DNA from 3 places in the Streptomyces sp. NPDC051136 genome. Region 1 is predicted to be linked to each of the others. Evidence: riboswitches for the same ligand, from Rfam matches in the RefSeq annotation. Region 1 holds a riboswitch; each other region holds the start of a gene.
The links. A riboswitch is a leader RNA that binds a small molecule or an ion and turns the genes downstream of it on or off. The one in region 1 is predicted to bind cobalamin.
Positions count from the first base shown of each region.

Region 2: linked by a shared signal. The riboswitch ahead of cobN (cobaltochelatase subunit CobN) and the one ahead of ACIBCJ_RS18895 (ribonucleoside-diphosphate reductase subunit alpha) in region 1 are both predicted to bind cobalamin.
Region 3: linked by a shared signal. The riboswitch ahead of ACIBCJ_RS24180 (energy-coupling factor ABC transporter permease) and the one ahead of ACIBCJ_RS18895 (ribonucleoside-diphosphate reductase subunit alpha) in region 1 are both predicted to bind cobalamin.

Region 1 covers NZ_JBITFE010000006.1:213,482-220,570, reverse strand. The annotation lists gene ACIBCJ_RS18910 (cytochrome P450) at 1-712, shown strand, start outside; gene ACIBCJ_RS18905 (helix-turn-helix domain-containing protein) at 728-1,696, opposite strand; gene ACIBCJ_RS18900 (ribonucleotide-diphosphate reductase subunit beta) at 1,968-3,008, opposite strand; gene ACIBCJ_RS18895 (ribonucleoside-diphosphate reductase subunit alpha) at 3,008-5,383, opposite strand; cobalamin riboswitch at 5,505-5,666, opposite strand; gene ACIBCJ_RS18890 (GNAT family N-acetyltransferase) at 5,728-6,234, opposite strand; gene mctP (monocarboxylate uptake permease MctP) at 6,319-7,089, opposite strand, start outside.
Region 2 covers NZ_JBITFE010000009.1:60,279-67,367, reverse strand. The annotation lists gene cobN (cobaltochelatase subunit CobN) at 1-1,856, opposite strand, end outside; cobalamin riboswitch at 1,886-2,033, opposite strand; gene ACIBCJ_RS25230 (cobalamin biosynthesis protein CobG) at 2,089-3,567, shown strand; gene ACIBCJ_RS25225 (precorrin-8X methylmutase) at 3,564-4,247, shown strand; gene ACIBCJ_RS25220 (precorrin-2 C(20)-methyltransferase) at 4,244-5,740, shown strand; gene ACIBCJ_RS25215 (cobalt-precorrin-6A reductase) at 5,725-6,513, opposite strand; gene ACIBCJ_RS25210 (cobalt-precorrin-5B (C(1))-methyltransferase) at 6,553-7,089, shown strand, end outside.
Region 3 covers NZ_JBITFE010000008.1:285,894-292,982, forward strand. The annotation lists gene ACIBCJ_RS24165 (FAD-binding and (Fe-S)-binding domain-containing protein) at 51-3,188, shown strand; gene ACIBCJ_RS24170 (hypothetical protein) at 3,252-3,713, opposite strand; gene ACIBCJ_RS24175 (chloride channel protein) at 4,120-5,472, shown strand; cobalamin riboswitch at 5,708-5,894, shown strand; gene ACIBCJ_RS24180 (energy-coupling factor ABC transporter permease) at 5,924-6,631, shown strand; gene ACIBCJ_RS24185 (energy-coupling factor ABC transporter substrate-binding protein) at 6,628-6,978, shown strand; gene cbiQ (cobalt ECF transporter T component CbiQ) at 6,979-7,089, shown strand, end outside.

The sequences.
Region 1 (7,089 bases):
CCTCGTGGACGAGATCATCGCCGAGCGCAGGGCATCCGGTCAAAAGCCGGACGATTTGCTCACGGCATTGCTGGACGCGAAGGACGACAATGGCGACCCCATCGGGGAACAGGAGATCCACGACCAGGTGGTCGCGATACTGACCCCGGGAAGCGAAACCATCGCGTCCACGATCATGTGGTTGCTCCAGGCACTTGCCGACCATCCGGAACATGCCGACCGCATACGCGACGAAGTCGAAGCGGTCACCGGCGGGCGCCCGGTTGCATTCGAGGACGTCCGCAAGCTCACGCACACCGGCAATGTCATAGTCGAGGCCATGCGTTTGCGTCCCGCCGTATGGGTTTTGACACGGCGTGCGGTGGCCGAGACCGAACTCGGTGGCTATTGCATTCCGGCCGGTGCGGACATCATCTACAGTCCGTACGCAATCCAACGCGATCCGAAGTCGTACGACGACAACCTGGAGTTCGACCCCGACCGGTGGCTTCCGGAACGCGCGAAGGACGTACCGAAGTACGCCATGAAGCCGTTCAGTGCGGGCAAGCGGAAGTGCCCCAGCGACCACTTCTCGATGGCTCAGCTCACGCTGATCACGGCCGCGCTCGCCGCGAAGTACCGCTTCGAGCAGGTGACGGGCTCCGACGACGCGGTCCGTGTCGGCATCACGCTGCGCCCGCACGACCTGCTGGTCAGGCCCCTGGCACGGTGACCCGTCCGGGGCGGATCAGGCGGCGGCCTCCGGACCCCGGAAGGTGCGCCGGTAGGCGTGCGGCGTGGTGCCCAGGGCCCGGACGAACTGGTGCCTCAGGGCCGCCGCCGTGCCGAACCCGGTGCGCCAGGCGATCGCGTCCATCGTCTCGTCCGTCGCCTCCAGCAGACGCTGGGCCAGCAGCACGCGCTGGCGCAGGATCCAGCGGTACGGGGTCGTGCCCGTCTCCTGCTGGAAGCGGCGGGCGAAGGTGCGCGGGGACATGTGCGCCCGGGCCGCGAGCTGCTCCACGGTGACCTCCTCGTCGAGGTGCTGCTCCATCCAGGCCAGCACCTCGCCGACGGTGTCGCAGGAGGAGCGCGGCAGCGGCCGCTCGATGTACTGCGCCTGCCCGCCGTCCCGGTGCGGCGGCACCACCATCCGCCGGGCGATGCGGTTGGCGACCTCGGGTCCCTGCTCCTTGCGCACGATGTGCAGACAGGCGTCGATGCCGGCGGCGGTCCCGGCGGACGTGATCACCGGGTCCTCGTCGACGTAGAGGACGTCCGGCGCCACCTCGGCGCGCGGGTACTGCCGGCGCAGCTCGGCCGCGTGGTGCCAGTGCACCGCGCAGCGCCGCCCGTCCAGCAGGCCGGCGGCGCCCAGCACGAAGACGCCGGAGCACACGCTCAGCACGCGCGTGCCCCGGTCCGTCGCCCTGCGCAGGGCCTCCAGCAGCTCGGGCGGGTACTCCCGGCGGACGAAGTCGCTGCCCGCCGGCACCGCGATCAGGTCGGCCTCGTCCAGCCGGTCGAGTCCGTACGGCGTGGACACGGTCAGACCGCCGACATGGGTGCCCAGCGTGGGGCCCTCCGCGGAGACCACCGCGAAGTCGTACTCAGGCAGGCCCTCGTCGCTCCGGTCGATGCCGAAGACCTCGCAGATCACGCCCAGTTCGAAGGGGTGCGCGCCGTCCAGCAGGACGGCGGCCACGTTGCGCAGCATGCCGCCAGTGTGCCTCGGAAGTGGCAGGAAATCGAGGCCCTACGGCAGTCCTGCCACTCCCGGTAAGGAGCATCCGGCGCGACAGTGGTGTCATGACCGGAAACCAGATCGAAGGCCTTGTCGGAATGCTCGCGACCTTCGGACTCCTCGTCCTCATGGTCCTCCCCTCGGTGATCGGCGTCGTGCGCGACAAGCGCGTCGACCGTCAGATCAGGGAGGCCCGGGAGGGGAGGAGCCGAGGGAAGGAGACTCAGCAGCAGCCTCAGCAGACTCAGAAGTCCTCGGACAGGTCGACGGTGCCCTCCACCGCCACCTGGTACGCCGAGGGGCGCCGCTCGAAGAAGTTGGTCAACTCCTGAACCCCCTGCAGCTCCATGAAGGAGAAGGGGTTCTCGGAGCCGTAGACCGGGGCGAAGCCGAGCCGGGTCAGACGCTGGTCGGCCACGCACTCCAGGTACTGCCGCATCGAGTCGGTGTTCATACCCGGGAGGCCGTCACCGCACAGGTCGCGCGCGAACTGCAGCTCGGCCTCGACGGCCTCCCTCAGCATGTCGGTGACCTGCTCCCCGAGCCGCTCGTCGAACAGCTCCGGCTCCTCCTTGCGGACGGTGTCGACGACGTCGAACGCGAAGGACATGTGCATGGTCTCGTCCCGGAACACCCAGTTGGTGCCGGTGGCCAGTCCGTGCAGCAGGCCCCGGCTGCGGAACCAGTAGACGTAGGCGAAGGCGCCGTAGAAGAACAGACCCTCGATGCACGCGGCGAAGCAGATGAGGTTCAGCAGGAAACGGCGCCGGTCGGCCCGGGACTCCAGGCGGTCGATCGACTCCACCGAGTCCATCCACCGGAAGCAGAACTCGGCCTTCTCCCGGATGGAGGGGATGTTCTCCACGGCCGCGAAGGCGGCGGCACGGTCCTCCGGGTCGGGCAGGTAGGTGTCCAGCAGGGTCAGGTAGAACTGGACGTGGACGGCCTCCTCGAAGAGCTGGCGGCTCAGGTACAGCCGCGCCTCGGGGGAGTTGATGTGCTTGTACAGCGTCAGCACCAGGTTGTTCGCCACGATCGAGTCACCGGTGGCGAAGAAGGCCACCAGCCGGCCGATCAGGTGCTGCTCCTCGGGGCTGAGCTTCGCCAGGTCGGCGACGTCCGAGTGGAGGTCGACCTCCTCGACGTGCCAGGTGTTCTTGATGGCGTCCCGGTAGCGCTCGTAGAAGTCCGGGTAGCGCATCGGGCGCAGGGTCAGCTCGAAGCCCGGGTCGAGCAGGTTCTTCGTCACGCGGTTCTCGGGGTTCGCGGGGGTCTCGGCGGTCATTACTGGCAGGCCTCGCAGGACTCGGGGTTTTCCAGGGAGCAGGCGACCGCTTCGGGACCGGGGGCGGCCTGCGCGGGGACGGTGGTGGCGCGGGCCGCGGCGCGGGCGATGCGGGTCGCCGGGCGTGAACGCAGGTAGTACGTGGTCTTCAGGCCCTGCTTCCAGGCGTACGCGTACATCGAGGAGAGCTTCCCGATGGTCGGCGTCTCCAGGAACAGGTTGAGGGACTGCGCCTGGTCCAGGTACGGGGTGCGGGCGGCGGCCATGTCGATCAGGCCGCGCTGCGGGATCTCCCAGGCGGTGCGGTACAGCGCGCGCACGTCCTCGGGGATCCAGGAGAAGCCCTGCACCGATCCGTTCGCCTCGCGCAGCGCCTCACGGGTGCGCGCGTCCCACACGCCGAGCCGCTTGAGGTCGTCCACCAGGTAGGAGTTGACCTGGAGGAACTCACCGGACAGCGTCTCGCGCTTGAACAGGTTGGACACCTGCGGCTCGATGCACTCGTAGACACCGGCGATGGAGGCGATGGTCGCGGTCGGCGCGATCGCCAGGAGCAGCGAGTTGCGCAGCCCGGTCGTCGCCATGCGGGCGCGCAGCGCGGCCCAGCGCTCCGGCCAGGCGGGCTCCACGCCGTAGTGGTCCGGGTGCAGCACGCCCTGTGCCGTACGGGTCTTCTCCCAGGCCGGGGCGGGGCCACCGCGCTCGGCGAGGTCGGCGGAGGTCTCGTACGCGGCGAGCATGATCCGCTCGGCGATGCGGGTGGACAGGGCCTTCGCCTCGGGCGAGTCGAAGGGCAGGCGCAGCTGGAAGAAGACGTCCTGCAGGCCCATCGCGCCGAGCCCGACCGGGCGCCAGCGGGCGTTGGAGCGGCCCGCCTGCTCGGTCGGGTAGAAGTTGATGTCGACGACCCGGTCCAGGAAGGTCACGGCGGTGCGGACGGTGGCGTCCAGGCGCTCCCAGTCGAGGTCACCCGCCGTCCGGTCGACGAACGCGCCGAGGTTGACCGAGCCGAGGTTGCAGACCGCCGTCTCCCCGTCGTCCGTGACCTCCAGGATCTCCGTGCAGAGGTTGGAGGAGTGGACGACGTGGCCGGGGGTCGCGGTCTGGTTGGCCGTGCGGTTGGCGGTGTCCTTGAAGGTCATCCAGCCGTTGCCGGTCTGCGCCAGGGTGCGCATCATGCGGCCGTACAGCTCACGGGCGGGCAGCACCTTGCGGGCGAGTCCCGCCTCCTCCGCCCCGCGGTACGCGGCGTCGAACTCCTCGCCCCACAGGTCGGTCAGCTCCGGCACGTCGGCGGGGGAGAACAGCGACCAGGACCCGTCGGCGTCCACGCGGCGCATGAACTCGTCCGGGATCCAGTGCGCGAGGTTCAGGTTGTGCGTACGGCGGGCGTCCTCACCGGTGTTGTCCCGCAGCTCCAGGAACTCCTCGACGTCCGCGTGCCAGGTCTCCAGGTAGACCGCCGCGGCACCCTTGCGCCGGCCGCCCTGGTTCACGGCGGCGACCGAGGCGTCCAGCGTCTTCAGGAACGGGACGATGCCGTTGGAGTGCCCGTTGGTGCCGCGGATCAGCGAACCGCGGGAACGGACGCGGGAGTAGGCGATGCCGATGCCGCCGGCGTGCTTGGACAGGCGGGCCACCTGGTGCAGCCGGTCGTAGAGGGAGTCCAGCTCGTCCTTGGGGGAGTCCAGGAGGTAGCAGGACGACATCTGGGCGTGCCGGGTGCCGGAGTTGAAGAGGGTGGGCGAGGAGGGCAGGTAGTCCAGGCGGCTCATCAGACCGTAGAGCGCGGCGACCTCGTCGACCGACCGGGCGGTGTCGTCCTCGGCGAGTCCGGCGGCGACCCGCAGCAGGAAGTGCTGGGGGGTCTCGACGGCCTTGCGGGTGATCGGGTGGCGCAGCAGGTAGCGGCTGTACACGGTGCGCAGCCCGAAGTAGCCGAAGCGGTCGTCGGCGTCCGGGTCGACCAGCGCGTCCAGGCGGTCGCCGTGCAGCCGCACGAACGCGGCGGTGCGGTCGGCGATCAGGCCCTCGCGGTGCCCGGTGGCGACCGCGTCGGTGAAGGCGACGACTCCCTGTGAGGCGGCCTCGTCGCGGATGCCGAGGGTGAGCAGCCGGGCGGCCAGCCGGGAGTAGACCGGGTCCTCGGAGATCAGCCCGGCGGACGCCTCCGTGGCCAGCTCGCGCAGCTCGGCCTCGTCGGCGCGGGCGGACCGGCCGCGCAGTGCGGCGGCGGCCACTCGTCCGGGATCGGCGCCGGGGAGGTCGGCGGTGAGCCCGGTCAGGGTCCGCAGCAGGGCGGCACCGGGTCCGTCGGGTTCCCCGGTCGCCGTCACCGGGGTCGCTGAAGCCGGATCGGCTGGCGCGATGGTCACGTGGAGCACTCCCTCGCTCGGCACGGGGCCTGGGGGAGGGCAGGGGGCGGCACGAGCGCGCACGGCGTCGCGTCCACCGGCCCACTCCACGAGGCCCGGACGTCATGGCACCCGGGCCGGTTCGGCCGGGCGCACCGTCGGCAGGTCCTCGGACTGGACAGGCGTGCGCGCACGTGCGAAGACGTACGGATGCACGCAAGTACACCGTTGCGGGACAGTTCCGGATTCGCACCGGATTCCCCTGCGGCGACAGCGAGCACGAGCATACATCTAGTGCCGGGCTCCGCCAGCACCCCCAGATGTTGTGTCCGGCTGCCGTGCCCGCGCGTCGCGCCGGTTCGGTGTCAGAGCGTCAGCCGGTAGGTGAGCAGCGTGAAGCCGTCCAGCTCGGGAAGCGGGTTCCAGTCGCGGTCGGGCGTGCGCACGAAACCCAGGCGCTCGTAGAGGCGGTGGGCGGAGCGCATGGCGCGCTGGGTCGACAGCACGACGCCCGTGCACCCCTCGACGGACCGTGCCCGGTCGACGCAGGCCCGCACGAGGGCCTCACCGGCCCCGCGGCCGCGTGCCGGGCGGGAGACGGCGAGCATGCGTATCTCGGCCTCGCCGGGCCGCGCGATGTCCGCCATGGGGCCGCCCGAGGGCACGAAGGTGACGCCGCCGAGCACCTGGCCGTCCGCCGCGGCGACCAGCACCTGCGCGGCCGCCGCCCGCTTGCCCACGTTCCTCAGCTCACCGAGGTAGGCGTCGTCCTCACCGAAGTCGAGGAGGCCGTCCCGGAGATAGGCCTGCGCCGTGATCTCGCCGAGGGTGTCGTACTCGTCGTCGGCCGCCGGCCGGATCGCGAAGTCCATGCGGCCGAGTGTGCCCCACGGGTACGACGGCGGGCCGCCGGATTTCTCCGACGGCCCGCCTCGATGCCGGGACTCCGGCCGGGGTCAGTGCGAGCTGCCCGCCGTGGCCGGCGGCAGTTCCACCTGGACACCGGGGTCTCCGGCGTCCGCCGTGTAGTCGGCCGGGCTGGTCTCGTCCACGCCGTCGGGCGCCTTGAGGGCCCTCAGGACGAAGGTCAGGACCACGGTGACCACGACGTTCAGCACGAAGGCGGTGAGACCGATGTAGCCGATCTCGCCGATGCCGGGAATCTCGTCGGAGGAGCCGCCGAAGTGCTTCTGCGTCGGCGAGGCCACGCCGTAGGCGGCGACCGTGCCGTAGACCATGCCGACCGCCCAGCCGCCGAGCAGCGCCCAGCGGTGGAACCAGCGGGTGAACAGGCCGCCGACCAGGGCCGGGAAGGTCTGCAGGATCCAGATGCCGCCCAGCAGCTGGAAGTTGATCGCGACGGTCTTGTCCATGCCCAGGACGAAGATCAGCGCGCCCACCTTCACCAGGAGCGACACCAGCTTGGAGACCTTGGTCTCCTGCTGCGGCGTGGCGTCCGGCTTGATGAAGTCCTTGTAGATGTTGCGGGTGAAGAGGTTCGCGGCCGCGATCGACATGATCGCCGCCGGGACCAGGGCGCCGATGCCGATGGCCGCGAAGGCCACGCCCGCGAACCAGTCCGGGAACATGTTCTCGAACAGCTGCGGGATCGCCAGCTGGCCGTTCTTCACCTTCACCCCGGCCGCGATCGCCATGAAGCCCAGCAGCGCGAGCAGGCCCAGCATCAGCGAGTACAGCGGCAGGATCGTGGTGTTGCGGCGGATCAC
Region 2 (7,089 bases), on a different contig from region 1:
ATGGCCGCGATCTGGGCGTACTCGTCGAGGAGTTGTTCCAGGCGGGCGATGTCGCCGTAGGAGTCGGCGCGGGCCATCGGCGGGACGAGGTGGTCGATGAGCGTGGCGTGGACGCGGCGCTTGGCCTGGGTGCCCTCGCCGGGGTCGTTGACGAGGAACGGGTAGATCAGCGGGAGGTCGCCGAGGGCGGCGTCGGGGCCGCAGGCGGCGGACAGGCCGGCGTTCTTGCCGGGCAGCCACTCCAGGTTGCCGTGCTTGCCCAGGTGGATCATGGCGTCCGCGCCGAAGCCGCCGTCCTCGGTGCTCGCGGCGATCCAGCGGTAGGCGGCGAGGTAGTGGTGGGAGGGCGGCAGGTCCGGGTCGTGGTAGATGGCGATGGGGTTCTCGCCGAAGCCGCGCGGGGGCTGGATGAGGATCAGCAGGTTGCCGTGGCGCAGGGCGGCCAGCACGATGTCGCCCTCGGGGTTGCGGCTGCGGTCGACGAACATCTCGCCCGGCGGCGGGCCCCAGTGCTGCTCGACGGAGGTGCGCAGCTCCTCGGGGAGGGTCGCGTACCAGCGCCGGTAGTCGGCGGCCGGGACGCGCACCGGGTTGCGGGCGAGCTGCTCCTCGGTCAGCCAGTCCTGGTCGTGGCCGCCCGCCTCGATCAGCGCGCGGATCAGCTCGTCGCCGTCGCCGGAGACCAGGCCGGGGACCTCGCCGGTGCCGAAGTCGTACCCCTCCTCGCGCAGCCTGCGCAGCAGGGCGACGGCGCTGGCGGGGGTGTCGAGGCCGACCGCGTTGCCGATGCGGGAGTGCTTGGTCGGGTAGGCGGAGAGCACGAGGGCCAGGCGCTTGCCGGCGGCCGGGATGTGCCGCAGACGGGCGTGGCGTACGGCGATGCCGGCGACGCGGGCGGCGCGTTCGGGGTCGGCGACGTACGCCGGGAGGCCGTCGGCGTCGATCTCCTTGAAGGAGAACGGGACGGTGATCAGGCGGCCGTCGAACTCCGGCACGGCGATCTGGCTGGCCGCGTCCAGGGGCGACACCCCCTCGTCGTTCTCCTCCCAGGCGGTGCGCGACCCGGTCAGGCACAGGGCCTGGAGGATGGGCACGTCCAGCGCGGTGAGCGCGCCCGCGTCCCAGGACTCGTCGTCGCCGCCCGCGGAGGCTTCGGCGGGCTTGGTGCCGCCCGCCGCGAGGACGGTGGTGACGATCGCGTCCGCGGCGCGCAGCTCGGCGATCAGCTCGGGCTCGGGGGCGCGCAGGGAGGCGACGTAGAGGGGCAGGGGGCGGCCGCCGGCGGCCTCCACGGCGTCGCACAGGGCGTGCACGAAGGCGGTGTTGCCGCTCATGTGGTGGGCGCGGTAGTAGAGCACGGCCACGGCCGGGCCCTCGCCGCGGGCCGGTTCGCGCTCCAGCGGACCCCAGGTGGGCGCGGGCGCGGGGGCGTCGAAACCGTGGCCGGTGAGCAGGACGGTGTCGGACAGGAAGCGGGCGAGCTGCTCCAGGTTGGCCGGTCCGCCGTGGGCGAGGTACGCGTGCGCCTCGGCGGCGATGCCGACGGGCACGGTGGAGGCTGCCATCAGCTGGGCGTCGGGCGCCTGTTCACCGGTGAGGACGACGACCGGGCGGCCGTCGGCGAGCAGCAGGTCCAGGCCCTCCTCCCAGGCGCGCACTCCGCCGAGGAGGCGGACGACGACCAGGCCCACGCCGTCGAGGAGGCCGGGCAGGTCCTCGATCGGCAGGCGGGAGGGGTTGGCGAAGCGGTAGGGCACCGGACCGGCGGCCGCGCGGGCGCTGAGCAGGTCGGTGTCGGACGTCGACAGGAGCAGGATGCGGGGCTGCGCGGCGCGCTCCCCGGACGAATGCGGCATGCGTCGTCTGGCCTTCCTCGGGGTCCGCGCCCCGGGCGGTGAAAGACGGCGGGAGTTCCTGGCTCGTCCGGCCTCTTAGTGGCCGGATTCACAGTGGCGGGACCGCGCCGGGTTCGCACCGGGCTTCCTCCCCTGTCGCCGTCGTGGCGGCGGCGGACCGGACGATCCACCTGGTCAGCATAGTAAGGGGCGGCGCAAGAGGGCAGGGCATACAGCCGGTGTGATGGTCGGTATGCTCGCCGCCGTGCCCACTCCTCCCCCGCTTTCGTCCCCGTCGGCCGCGCCGGTTCCGCGGCACCGCGGCGACGCCTGCCCGGGGTCGCTGCGGCTGCACGCCGCCGACGACGGCGCCCTGGCCCGGGTCCGCGTGCCCGGCGGTGTCCTGACCGCCCGGCAGGCGCACGCCCTCGCGGAGGCGGCCCGGCAACTGGGCGACGGGGAGCTGCACCTGACCTCCCGCGGCAACGTGCAGTTGCGCGGACTCGGCGACGCGTGCGGCGGCGAGTTGGCCGGTCTGCTGGAGGAGGCCGGGCTCCTGCCGTCCCGTGGGCACGAGAGGGTGCGCAACATCGTGGCGTCGCCGCTGTCCGGGCTGGACGGGAACGGGGTGCGCGAGGTGCGGCCCTGGCTGTCGGCGCTGGACGCGGCGCTGTGCGCGAGCGGGGCGGCGCGCGGACTGTCGGGGCGATTCCTGTTCGCGCTCGACGACGGGCGCGGTGACATGGCCCCGCTCGGCGCCGACGTGACCGTGCGCGCCACGGCCGACGGCGGTGCGCTGATCCGCCTGGGCTCCGCGCCGCAGACGCTGCGGGTCGCCGGGGGCGACGCTCCGCGGGCGGCGCTGCTGGCGGCCGAGGTGTTCCTGGAGTGCGCCGAGGGGTCCGCCGAGCGGGTCTGGCGCATCGACGACCTGGGGCCGGGGCACACCGAGTTGACCTCCGCCCTACGACACCGCCTCGCGGCGTCGGGCATCGACTGCACCCCGGGCCCGGGCGACGCGACGGGGACCGACGACACCCGGCCGCCGGACAATACGGCGGCCACCGGCACCACCCACGACCCGAGCGGCCCGGCCGGAACGGACGGCACCCGGGCCCCGAGCCGTGCGCCGGGACCCGACAGGGCCCGGGAGCCGATCCCCGCGCCAGACACCGTCGGCACCCGCCCCCCGGGCAGCCCGGCGGCCACCGGCGGGCCCCCTCCCGGGATCGTCGGCTCCGCTCTGTCCGTCCATGTCCCGCTCGGGCGCCTGACCGCCCCGCAGTGGCGGGAGTTGACCGCGGTCGCCCCCGGTGAACTGCGCCTCACCCCCTGGCGCGGCGTCGTCGTCCCCACCGCGGACATGACCGCGTCCGAGCGGAGCGCCGCCCTCTCCCGCCTGGCCGCCGCGGGCCTCGTCACCGACCCCGCCTCGCCCTGGCCGGGCGTCGGCGCGTGCATCGGGCGGCCGGGGTGCGGCAAGTCCCACGCGGACGTCCGCGCCGACGCGACCCGCGCCCTCGGCGCCGTGGGCGGTGCCCGCCTCCCGCTGTACTGGTCCGGCTGCGAGCGGCGGTGCGGCCACCCCCGGGGCGACCGCGTCGACGTGACCGCCGTACCGGACGGCGGTTACCGCGTCACGCGGACCGACGGCGCCGGGCGGCAGACCCGCACCGCCGCGGTCCACGACCTGTCCGACCTCGCCACCGCCCTGGCGGCGATCACCTCATGAGCCGTACGAGCCGTACCACGACGACCGAGAGCAGCGAGACCAGCACCGTGACCCCCTACGACTACGAGAAGGACGGCGCGGCCATCTACCGCGCGTCCTTCGCGACCATCCGCGCGGAGGCGGACCTCGCGGCGTTGCCCGCGGACGTCAGCCAGGTCGCGGTCCGGATGATCCACGCCTGCGGCATGGTGGACCTCGTGCGCGATCTCGCGTACTCCTCCGGCGTGGTGGCCCGCGCCCGCGAGGCCCTGCGCTCCGGCGCGCCCATCCTGTGCGACGTGCGGATGGTGGCGAGCGGCGTCACGCGCAAGCGGCTGCCCGCGGACAACGACGTCCTGTGCACCCTGTCCGACCCGGCCGTCCCCGAGCTGGCGGCCAGGCTCGGCACCACGCGCAGCGCCGCCGCCCTGGAGCTGTGGCGCGACCGGCTGGAGGGGGCCGTGGTCGCCGTCGGCAACGCGCCCACCGCGCTCTTCCGGCTGCTGGAGATGATCGAGGAGGGGGCGCCCCGTCCGGCCGCCGTCATCGGCGTGCCGGTCGGCTTCGTCGGCGCCGCCGAGTCCAAGGACGCCCTGGCCGCCCACCCGTCGGGCCTGGAACACCTGGTCGTCCGGGGCCGCCGCGGGGGCAGCGCCATCGCGGCCGCCGCGCTCAACGCGATCGCTAGCGAGGAAGAATGAGCGGCAAGCTGTACGGGGTCGGGCTCGGGCCCGGCGACCCCTCCCTGATGACCGTGCGGGCCGTCGAGGTCATCGCCGGGGCCGACGTGATCGCGTACCACAGCGCCCGCCACGGCCGGTCGATCGCGCGGTCCATCGCGGCCCGGCACATCCGCGCCGACCACGTCGAGGAGCCGCTGGTCTACCCGGTCACCACCGAGACCACCGACCACCCCGGCGGCTACCAGGGCGCCATGGACGACTTCTACGCCGAGGCGTCCGCCCGGCTCGCCGCCCACCTGGACGCGGGCCGGACGGTGGCGGTCCTGGCGGAGGGCGACCCGCTCTTCTACGGCTCGTACATGCACATGCACAAGCGGCTCGCCGGCCGCTACGACACCGAGGTCGTCCCGGGCGTCACCTCCGTCTCCGCCGCCGCGGCCCGCCTGGGCACGCCGCTGGCCGAGGGCGAGGAGGTGCTGACCGTCCTGCCCGGCACCCTGCCCGAGGAGGAGCTGACCGCGCGGCTCGCCTCGACGGACGCGGCGGTGGTGATGAAGATGGGGCGCACCTTCCCCAAGGTGCGGCGTGCGCTGGAGGCTTCCGGCCGGCTCGACGGAGCCCGGTACGTGGAGCGGGCCACCATGGCGGGGGAGCGTCTCGCGGAACTGGCCGACGTGGACGCCGGGTCGGTGCCGTACTTCTCGGTGGCGGTGCTGCCCAGCCGGGCCGACGCCGTGGCGGCGGAGCCGGTGCCGGGTGCCGTGGGTGAGGTCGTCGTGGTGGGGACGGGACCGGCCGGCCCGCTGTGGCTGACGCCCGAGACCCGTGGCGCGCTCGCCGGGGCGGACGACCTGGTCGGCTACACCACCTACCTGGACCGGGTGCCCGTACGCTCCGGCCAGCGCCGGCACGGGTCCGACAACCGGGTCGAGGCCGAGCGCGCCGAGTTCGCCCTGCAACTCGCCCGGCGGGGACGGCGCGTGGCCGTCGTCTCCGGAGGCGACCCGGGTGTCTTCGCCATGGCCACGGCGGTGCTGGAGGCCGCGTCGGCGGACGCGTACGCGGACGTGCCGGTGCGGGTCCTGCCGGGGGTGACCGCGGCCAACGCGGCGGCCGCGCGGGCCGGCGCCCCGCTCGGCCACGACTACGCCACGATCTCCCTGTCCGACCGCCTCAAGCCCTGGGAGGTCATCGCGGAGCGGCTGCGCGCCGCGGCCTCGGCCGACCTGGTGCTGGCGCTGTACAACCCCGGGTCGCACAGCCGGACCTGGCAGGTGGGCAAGGCACGCGAACTGCTCCTGGAGCACCGGGCCCCGGACACGCCGGTCGTGGTCGCCCGGGACGTGGGCGGCGCCGACGAGCACGTGCGGATCGTGCGGCTGGCGGACCTGGACCCGGCCGAGGTCGACATGCGCACGATCCTGCTGGTCGGCTCCTCCCAGACGCGGACCGTACGGCGTGGGGACGGCGAGGAGATCGTCTGGACGCCCCGCCGCTACCCGGAGACGTGAGGCCCGCGCCGCCCGGCGGAGATCCGGCCCGCGTGGGCCTCCCGCACCCGGCGCACCGCCTGCTCGGGACCGGTCACCACCGGCACCCCGTCGGGCGCCGGGGGCCTGCGCACCACGACCACGGGCACGCCGGCCTCCCGGGCGGCCGCCAGCTTCGGCGCGGTGGCCGCTCCCCCGCTGTCCTTGGTGACCAGCACGTCGATCCGGTGCCGGCGCAGCAGCTCGCGCTCCCCGTCGAGGGTGAACGGGCCGCGGTCCAGCAGGACCTCCATGCGGGGCGGGTACGGCGGCTCGGGCGCGTCGACGGACCGGACCAGGAACCAGAGGCCGGCCAGGTCCGCGAAGGCGGACAGGTCCGTCCGGCCGGTGGTCAGGAAGACCCGCCGGCCGAGGGCCGGCAGCAGCGCGGCGGCCTCGGCCAGGGAGCCCGTCTCGTGCCAGACGTCGCCGTCGGCCGGCTCCCAGCCGGGGCGGCGCAGCGCGAGCAGGGGAACATGGGCGGTGGCGGCGGCCCGCGCCGCGTTGAAGCTGATGGTTGCGGCGAAGGGATGCGTGGCGTCGATGAGCAGGTCGACCGTGTGCTCCCGCAGCCAGGCGGCGAGACCCTCCGCTCCCCCGAAGCCGCCGACGCGCACCTCGCCGGGCGGTGTGCGGGGCGCGGCGACCCGTCCCGCCAGGGAGTTCGTCACGCGCAGTCCGGGCAGCGCCTCGGACTCCAGCCGTTCGGCGAGGCGGCGGGCCTCGGTGGTGCCGCCGAGGATCAGCACGTGCACGCGTGGTCCTTCATCCGTGTCCCTTCCTGGACGTGAGGCATGAGCGGCGAAGCCGAGGGCGGCCGCAGCGCCCAACTGAAGCACACCGGGCTGCGCCACGGCTGGACCACCGGTGCCTGCGCGACGGCGGCGGCGACGGCCGCGTACACCGCGCTGCTGACCGGCGACTTCCCCGACCCCGTCACCATCACCCTGCCCAGGGGGCAGACACCGGCGTTCGCGCTGGCGACCGAGGAGCTGACCGACGTCCACGCGACGGCGGGGGTCGTGAAGGACGCCGGTGACGATCCGGACGTCACCCACGGCGCGCTGGTCCGGGCGACGGTGCGACGGCTTCCCGCGGGCTCCGGCGTCGTCTTCCGGGCCGGGCCCGGCGTCGGCACCGTCACACGCCCCGGTCTGCCCCTGCCCGTCGGCGAACCGGCCGTCAACCCGGTCCCGCGCCGGATGATGCGGGACCACGTCGCCCTCGTCGCCGAGCGGCACGGCGGCAGCGGCGACGTCGAGATCACCCTCTCCGTCGACGACGGCGAGGAGATCGCCCGGTCCACCTGGAACCCCCGTCTCGGCATCCTC
Region 3 (7,089 bases), on a different contig from region 1:
GGGCCCCGCCGCCGTACCGACGGACGTACACACCACACGGAGGAGTGCCCATGGGTGCGCTGGATCTGCCCGAGCCCGTCACGCGGGAAGGGGCACCGCCTCCGGTCGACACCGCCGCGCTGCGGGCGGCCCTGCGTGAGCGGGTGGACGGGGAGATCCGCTTCGACGCCGGGAGCCGGGCGGCCTACTCCACGGACGCGTCGAACTTCCGGCAGACCCCGATCGGTGTGGTCGTCCCGCGCACCCCGGAGGCCGGGGCGGAGGCGGTGGCCGTGGCACGGGAGTTCGGCGCGCCCGTGCTGTCGCGGGGCGGCGGGACGAGCCTGGCGGGGCAGTGCACCAACGCGGGTGTGGTCCTCGACTGGTCGAAGTACTGCACGCGGGTGGAGTCGGTGGACACCGAGGCCCGCACCTGCGTCGTGCAGCCCGGGATCGTGCTCGACGACCTGAACCGGCAGCTCGCGCCGTACGGTCTGCGCTACGGGCCCGAGCCCGCCACCCACGCCAACTGCACGCTCGGCGGCATGATCGGCAACAACTCCTGCGGCGCGACCGCGCAGGCCCACGGCAAGGTCGTCGACAACATCGCCCGCCTGGAAGTGCTGCTGTACGACGGCACCCGTTTCTGGTGCGGCGAGACGAGCGACGAGGAGTACGCCGAGATCGAGCGGCAGGGCGATCTGCGGGCGGCCGTCTACCGGCGGCTGCGCGCGCTGCGCGACACCTACGGGGACGAGGTCCGCCGCCGCTTCCCGGACGTTCCGCGCCGGGTCTCCGGTTACAACCTGGACTCGCTGCTGCCGGAGTTCGGTTTCGACGTGGCCGGGCTGCTGGTGGGCAGCGAGTCGACCCTCGTCACCGTCCTGCGGGCGGAGCTGGAACTGGTGCCGGTGGTACGGGAACGGACCCTGGTGGTGCTGGGCTTCGACACCATCGACAAGGCCGCCGACGCGGTGCCCGAGATCCTGCCGCACGGACCGATCGCGCTGGAGGGCGTCGACGCCCGGCTCGTGCGCGACGAGCGGATCAAACGCCTGAACACGAAGGCGCTGGCCGAGATGCCCGAGGGCGACGCCTACCTGATGGTGCAGTTCGGAGGGGACACCGCCGAGGAGGCCGACGGGCGGGCCCACCGGATGCTGGAGGCGCTGCACCGCTCCGAACACGACGCCGACTGCGCGTTCATGGACGACCCGTCGCACGAGCAGGACCTGTGGCAGGTCCGCGAGGCCGGACTCGGCGCCACCGCGCACATCCCGGGCAAGCCCGACACCTTCGAGGGCTGGGAGGACTCGGCGGTCTCGCCGGAGAAGCTGGGCGACTACCTGCGCCGACTGCGGGCGCTGTTCGACGAGTTCGGTTACCTGAGCGACACCGGCCCCAGCCTGTACGGCCACTTCGGGCAGGGCTGCGTGCACACCCGCATCCCGTTCGACCTGTACACCGCGGACGGCGTGGCGACGTACCGGCGGTTCATGGAGCGGGCGGCCGACCTCGTCGTCGGGTTCGGCGGCTCGCTCTCCGGCGAGCACGGGGACGGGCAGAGCCGCGGGGAGCTGCTCGCCCGCATGTTCGGCGACCGGCTCGTCGAGGCGTTCGGGCGGCTCAAGGCCGTCTTCGACCCGCACAACCGGATGAACCCGGGGAAGGTCGTCGCGCCGTACCGGCTGGACGAGAACCTGCGTCTGGGGGGCGACTGGGCCCCGTTCGAGCCCCGCGACCTGCGTTTCCGGTTCCCGCACGACGGGGGTTCGTTCTCGCAGGCCGCCAACCGCTGCGTCGGTGTCGGCAAGTGCCGGCAGCACACCAGCGACGGCACCGTGATGTGCCCGTCGTACCAGGTGACACGGGAGGAGGAGCACTCGACGCGGGGCCGGGCCCGGCTGCTGTTCGAGATGCTCGACGGCCACGGGGACGGTGCGATCCGGGACGGCTGGCGTTCGGAGGCGGTCAAGGACGCCCTCGATCTGTGCCTGTCCTGCAAGGGCTGCAAGAAGGACTGTCCGGCGGACGTGGACATGGCCACGTACAAGGCGGAGTTCCTGTCCCACCACTACGAGGGCCGCCCGTGGCGCAGGCCGCGCTCGGACTGGTCGATGGGCTGGCTGCCCGCGCTCGCCCGGGTCGTGGGCCGCGCCCGGCTCGGGCCGGTCGTCAACGCCCTCACCCACGCCCCGCTGCTGTCGAAGGCCGCGGTGCTGCTGGCGGGGGTGGCGGACCGGGAGGTACCGCTGTTCGCGGAGCGGACCTTCGAGCAGTGGTTCGCGGACCACGAGCCGGAGGGCGACGGGCACCGCGGGCCGGTACTGCTGTGGCCGGACACCTTCACCAACCACTTCCACCCGCACGTCGGCCGGGCGGCGGTACGGCTCCTGGAGCACGCCGGCTGGCGGGTGGAACTGCCGGACGAGCCGCTGTGCTGCGGGCTGACCTGGATCTCCACGGGGCAGCTGGGCACGGCGGAGAAGGTCCTCACCCGGACCGTGCGCGCTCTGGCGGACCATGTGCGGGCGGGCGGCCTGGTGGTGGCGCTGGAGCCCAGCTGCACGGCCGTGTTCCGGTCGGACGCCGGGGAGATGTTCCCCGGCGACCAGGACGTGCGCCGGCTGGCCGAGCGGACGGTGACGCTGTCGGAGCTGCTCACCGAGCACTCCCCCGGCTACGAGCCGCCCCAGGTCCCCGGCCGGTCCGCGCGGGCGCTGGCCCAGGTGCACTGCCACCAGCACGCCGTACTGGGCTGGGACGCCGACCGGGAGCTGCTGCGCCGGGCCGGGGTGGACGCGGAGCGGCTCGACTCCGGTTGCTGCGGCCTGGCCGGGAACTTCGGCTTCGAACGCGGTCACCTGGACGTCAGCGAGGCGTGCGCGGAGCGGGTGCTGCTGCCGCGGCTGCGGGAGGAGGACGAGTCGACCGTCGTCCTCGCGGACGGCTTCAGCTGCCGTACGCAGATCCACGAGTTCGACAGCGGCGGACACGAGGGCGTCCACCTCGCGGAGCTGCTGGCCTCGGCCCTGCCGGGCACCGCGACCGCCGAGGTCCCGGGCAGCGCGTACGGCACCGCGCCGGGCGCCCGTCCCGCGGTTCCCGGCCGCCGGGCCCGGTCCCTGGCCCTCGCGGGCACGGCGGCGGCCGCCGCGGGCGCCGTGGGGGCGGCGGCGGTGCTGGTCCGGAACCTGCGCCGCCGTTGAGCCCGGACACGACGGCGGTCACCGCCGCCGGCGCGGGGTGACCGCCGTCGTGGGTGGGAGGGTTCAGGTCCGGGACGGGTGCTCCTGGCGGCTGGCCAGGGCCCAGATCACGAACACGTCGATCGCCATCATGATCACGGACCAGACGGGCGAGTACGGCAGGAAGAGGAACTGGGCGACCAGGCTCAGCGAGGCCAGGACGATACCCGCCACCCGCGCCCAGGCCATGTCCTTGAGCAGGCCGAACCCGGTGACGAACACGAGGGCGCCCAGGATGACGTGGACGATCCCCCAGCCGGTGAGGCTCATCTCGTAGACGTAGGTGCCGATACGGGCGTACACGTCGTCCTCGGCGATGGCCGCGATGCCCTGCAGGACGGCGAGGGCGCCGTTCAGCAGCAGCAGTACGCCCGCGAAGACGACCCCTCCGGTCACCCAGCCGCTGGTGCGGTCGCCCGAGCGCTGAGCCCAGGAGGCGTCGCCGCGGGACGGCCGGCCGGGCGTGGGTTCGGCGTGCTGGCTCATGAGCGGAGTCCTTTCTGTGTCCCCCGTACGGGGCAGCTGCCCACCGGCGCCGACGGCACCGACAGGTCGTTCCGAGCCTGCGGGCGTCCGGGCTCCCCGGCCACGCGGGTACGCCGAACGGGTGAACCGCGCGCCGGTCCTGCGCATGCGGGGGCTCGCGGACTCGCGTTGACTGAACGGCACCCGCGGCTGCCCGCGACCGACCGGCGACGGGACCGGCGGGGCCGGCGACGGAGCGCGGCGCGGACGAAGGAGGGCATGTGACGAGTCGGCCGCTGTCCCGACTGTCCCGGCGGGGCCCGCTGGCCCGGGGGTGCTTGCTGGCCCGGGGGTGCTTGCTGTCCCGGCGGGGTCGGCTGCCCCGGTCGGTCGGGCTCTCCCGGCGGGGCCCGCGCGGGCCGGTTCGGTGAGCGGGCCCGCGAACGCCGCCGCGGACCGGGCTGAGCAGTCCCTGCGGCAGACCCTGCTCAGCCCCGGCTACCGGCGGCTGTTGCTGCTGTGCGTGCTGCTGGGCGTGCCCATCGCGCTGGCCTGCTTCTTCTTCGTCGGCCTCCAGCACGAGTTGCAGCACTGGGTGTGGACCTCGCTGCCCGAGGCGGCCGGTTACGACACGCCGCCCTGGTGGTGGCCGCTGCCCGCGCTGCTCCTGGCCGGGCTGATCCTGGCGCCGATCGTGACCCGGATGCCGGGCGGCGGCGGCCATCTCCCGGTGAACGGCCTGGGCGGTGCGCCGGTCGGCCCGCGTGCCCTGCCCGGCGCGGTGCTCGCCGCGCTGGCCACGCTGCCGCTCGGCGTGGTGCTGGGTCCGGAGGCTCCGCTCATGGCCGTCGGCAGCGGGCTCGCCCTGCTGGCGGTGCGGCGGGCAGGTGCGGGCGGCGACCAGCGGGCGAGCGCGATCCTCGCCACGGCCGGCTCCACCGCCGCGATCTCCACCATTCTCGGCGGTCCGGTCGCGGCGGCGGTCCTGCTCATCGAGGGGGCCGGGCTCGCCGGGGCGCAGATGGTCACGCTGCTGCTGCCGTGTCTGCTGGCCAGCGCGACGGGCGCGCTGGTCTTCACCGGCTTCGGGCAGTGGACGGGGCTGGACATCGGCGCGTTGGCCCTGCCCGATCTGCCGCCGCAGGCCGGTCCGGACGCGGGCGACTTCCTGTGGGGTCTTCCCACGGCGGCCCTGATCGCCGTACTGGTCACGCTGGCCCGGGGGCTGGGCCATCGCACCGTCACCTGGACCCGGCACCGCAGGGCCACCCGCACCGTCGTGTGCGCCACCGCCGTCGGCGTCTGCATCGCCGCGTACGCGCTCATCACGGGCCGCTCCCCGGCCGAGGCGGCGCTGTCCGGCCAGGCCGCCCTCGCCCAGCTCGCCGCGCACCCCCACGCGTGGTCCGTCGGGGCGCTCGTCGCGCTGGTCGCGTGCAAGGGACTGGCCTGGGGCATCGCGCTGGGGGCGCTGCGCGGCGGCCCGATCTTCCCGTCGGTGCTGCTGGGCGCGGCGACCGCCCTGGCCTGCTCCGGGCTGCCCGGGTTCGGCGCGACCCCGGCCCTCGCCCTCGGCATCTCCGCCGCGGCGGCCGCGGTGACGGGGCTGCCGCTGGCCAGCGCGGTCCTGGCGGTGCTGCTGATGGGCCGGGACGCCCACGACCAGACGCCGCTGATCGTCATGGCGTCGGTCGTCTCCTTCGTCGTCGCCCAACTGGTGCGCCGGACCGGGCCGGAGGCGGGCAGGGCACCGAAGGAGGCGGCGGAGGCGCCACGGTGACCGGCCGGATGCGGACAGGGTGGTCAGGTCCCCCGGATCAGCGGGGCCGGTTCCGCCGATCCGGGTGCTCCGCGGCACAGGCGCGCGGAGATCTTCGCCACGTCGGGCGCGGAGGGGCGGTGGCGGATGTCGGACCGGTGGCGCCTTGCGTTTTCGCAGGCCCCGGGCCTCTTCGACGGCCCGGCGGGGCGTCCGCCCGGCGTGCGGCCCGCTTGTGCCCGGCCCCGTGTGAGCACTACTGTCGCCACGCCTTGGTGAACGGGAAATCCGGTGTGATGCCGGTGCGGCCCTCGCCACTGTGAATCGGGAAGTCCGGCTCCGGCCCTCGCGGGCAGCCACTGGATCGCTTGCGGTCCGGGAAGGCGGAGCACGGGCGGTGGTACCCGTAAGCCAGGAGACCGGCCAAGGCGCGTCGTCCATCCACGAGGTGCTGGAGAGGGTCTGCTGAGCCATGCACATAGCCGAGGGCTTTCTGCCACCGGCGCACGCGATCGCCTGGGGTGTCGCGTCCGCGCCGTTCGTCGTCCACGGAGTCCGGTCACTCACCCGTGAGGTCAGGGAGCACCCGGAGAGCACCCTGCTCCTCGGGGCCTCGGGGGCCTTCACGTTCGTCCTGTCGGCCCTGAAGCTGCCTTCGGTCACCGGGAGTTGTTCCCACCCGACCGGCACCGGTCTGGGCGCCGTCCTGTTCCGGCCGCCGATCATGGCGGTACTGGGCACCATCACCCTGCTCTTCCAGGCGCTGCTGCTCGCCCACGGCGGGCTGACCACGCTCGGGGCCAACGTCTTCTCGATGGCCATCGTCGGCCCCTGGGCCGGTTACGGCGTCTACCGCCTGCTGCGCCGCTTCGATGTGCCGTTGATGGTCACCGTGTTCTTCGGGGCGTTCGTCGCCGACCTGTCCACCTACTGCGTCACCAGCGTGCAGCTGGCGCTGGCCTTCCCCGACCCGAGCAGCGGTTTCCTGGGCGCGCTCGGCAAGTTCGGCTCGATCTTCGCCGTCACGCAGATCCCGCTGGCGGTGAGCGAGGGCCTGCTCACCGTGATCGTCATGCGACTGCTGGTGCAGTCCAGCAAGGGTGAACTGACCCGGCTGGGCGTGCTCCTGACGAAGGCGCCGGCGGGTAGCGGGAACAAGGAACAGGCGGTGGCCCGATGAGCCGGAACGCGAAGATCAACGCCCTGCTGCTGCTCGCCGTCGCCGCGCTGGCGGTGCTGCCGCTGGTGCTGGGGCTGGGCGACCACAAGGAGGAGCCGTTCGCCGGTGCGGACGCGGAGGCGGAGACGGCGATCACCGAGATCGAGCCGGACTACGAACCGTGGTTCTCCCCGCTGTACGAACCGCCCTCCGGGGAGATCGAGTCGGCGCTGTTCGCGTTGCAGGCCGCGCTCGGCGCGGGCGTGCTGGCGTACTACTTCGGGCTGCGCCGGGGCCGGCGGCAGGGTGAGGAGCGGGCGTCGACGGCGGCGACGGCGGCTCCGCGGGACACCCCCGGTGGGGACTGAGTGCTGCCGATCGACGCGGCGGCGCACAGCAGTCGCTGGCGCCGCCGGCACCCCGTGGACAAGGCCGTGCTCGGGCTCGGTCTGACCGTGCTCGCGATCTCGCTGCCGCCG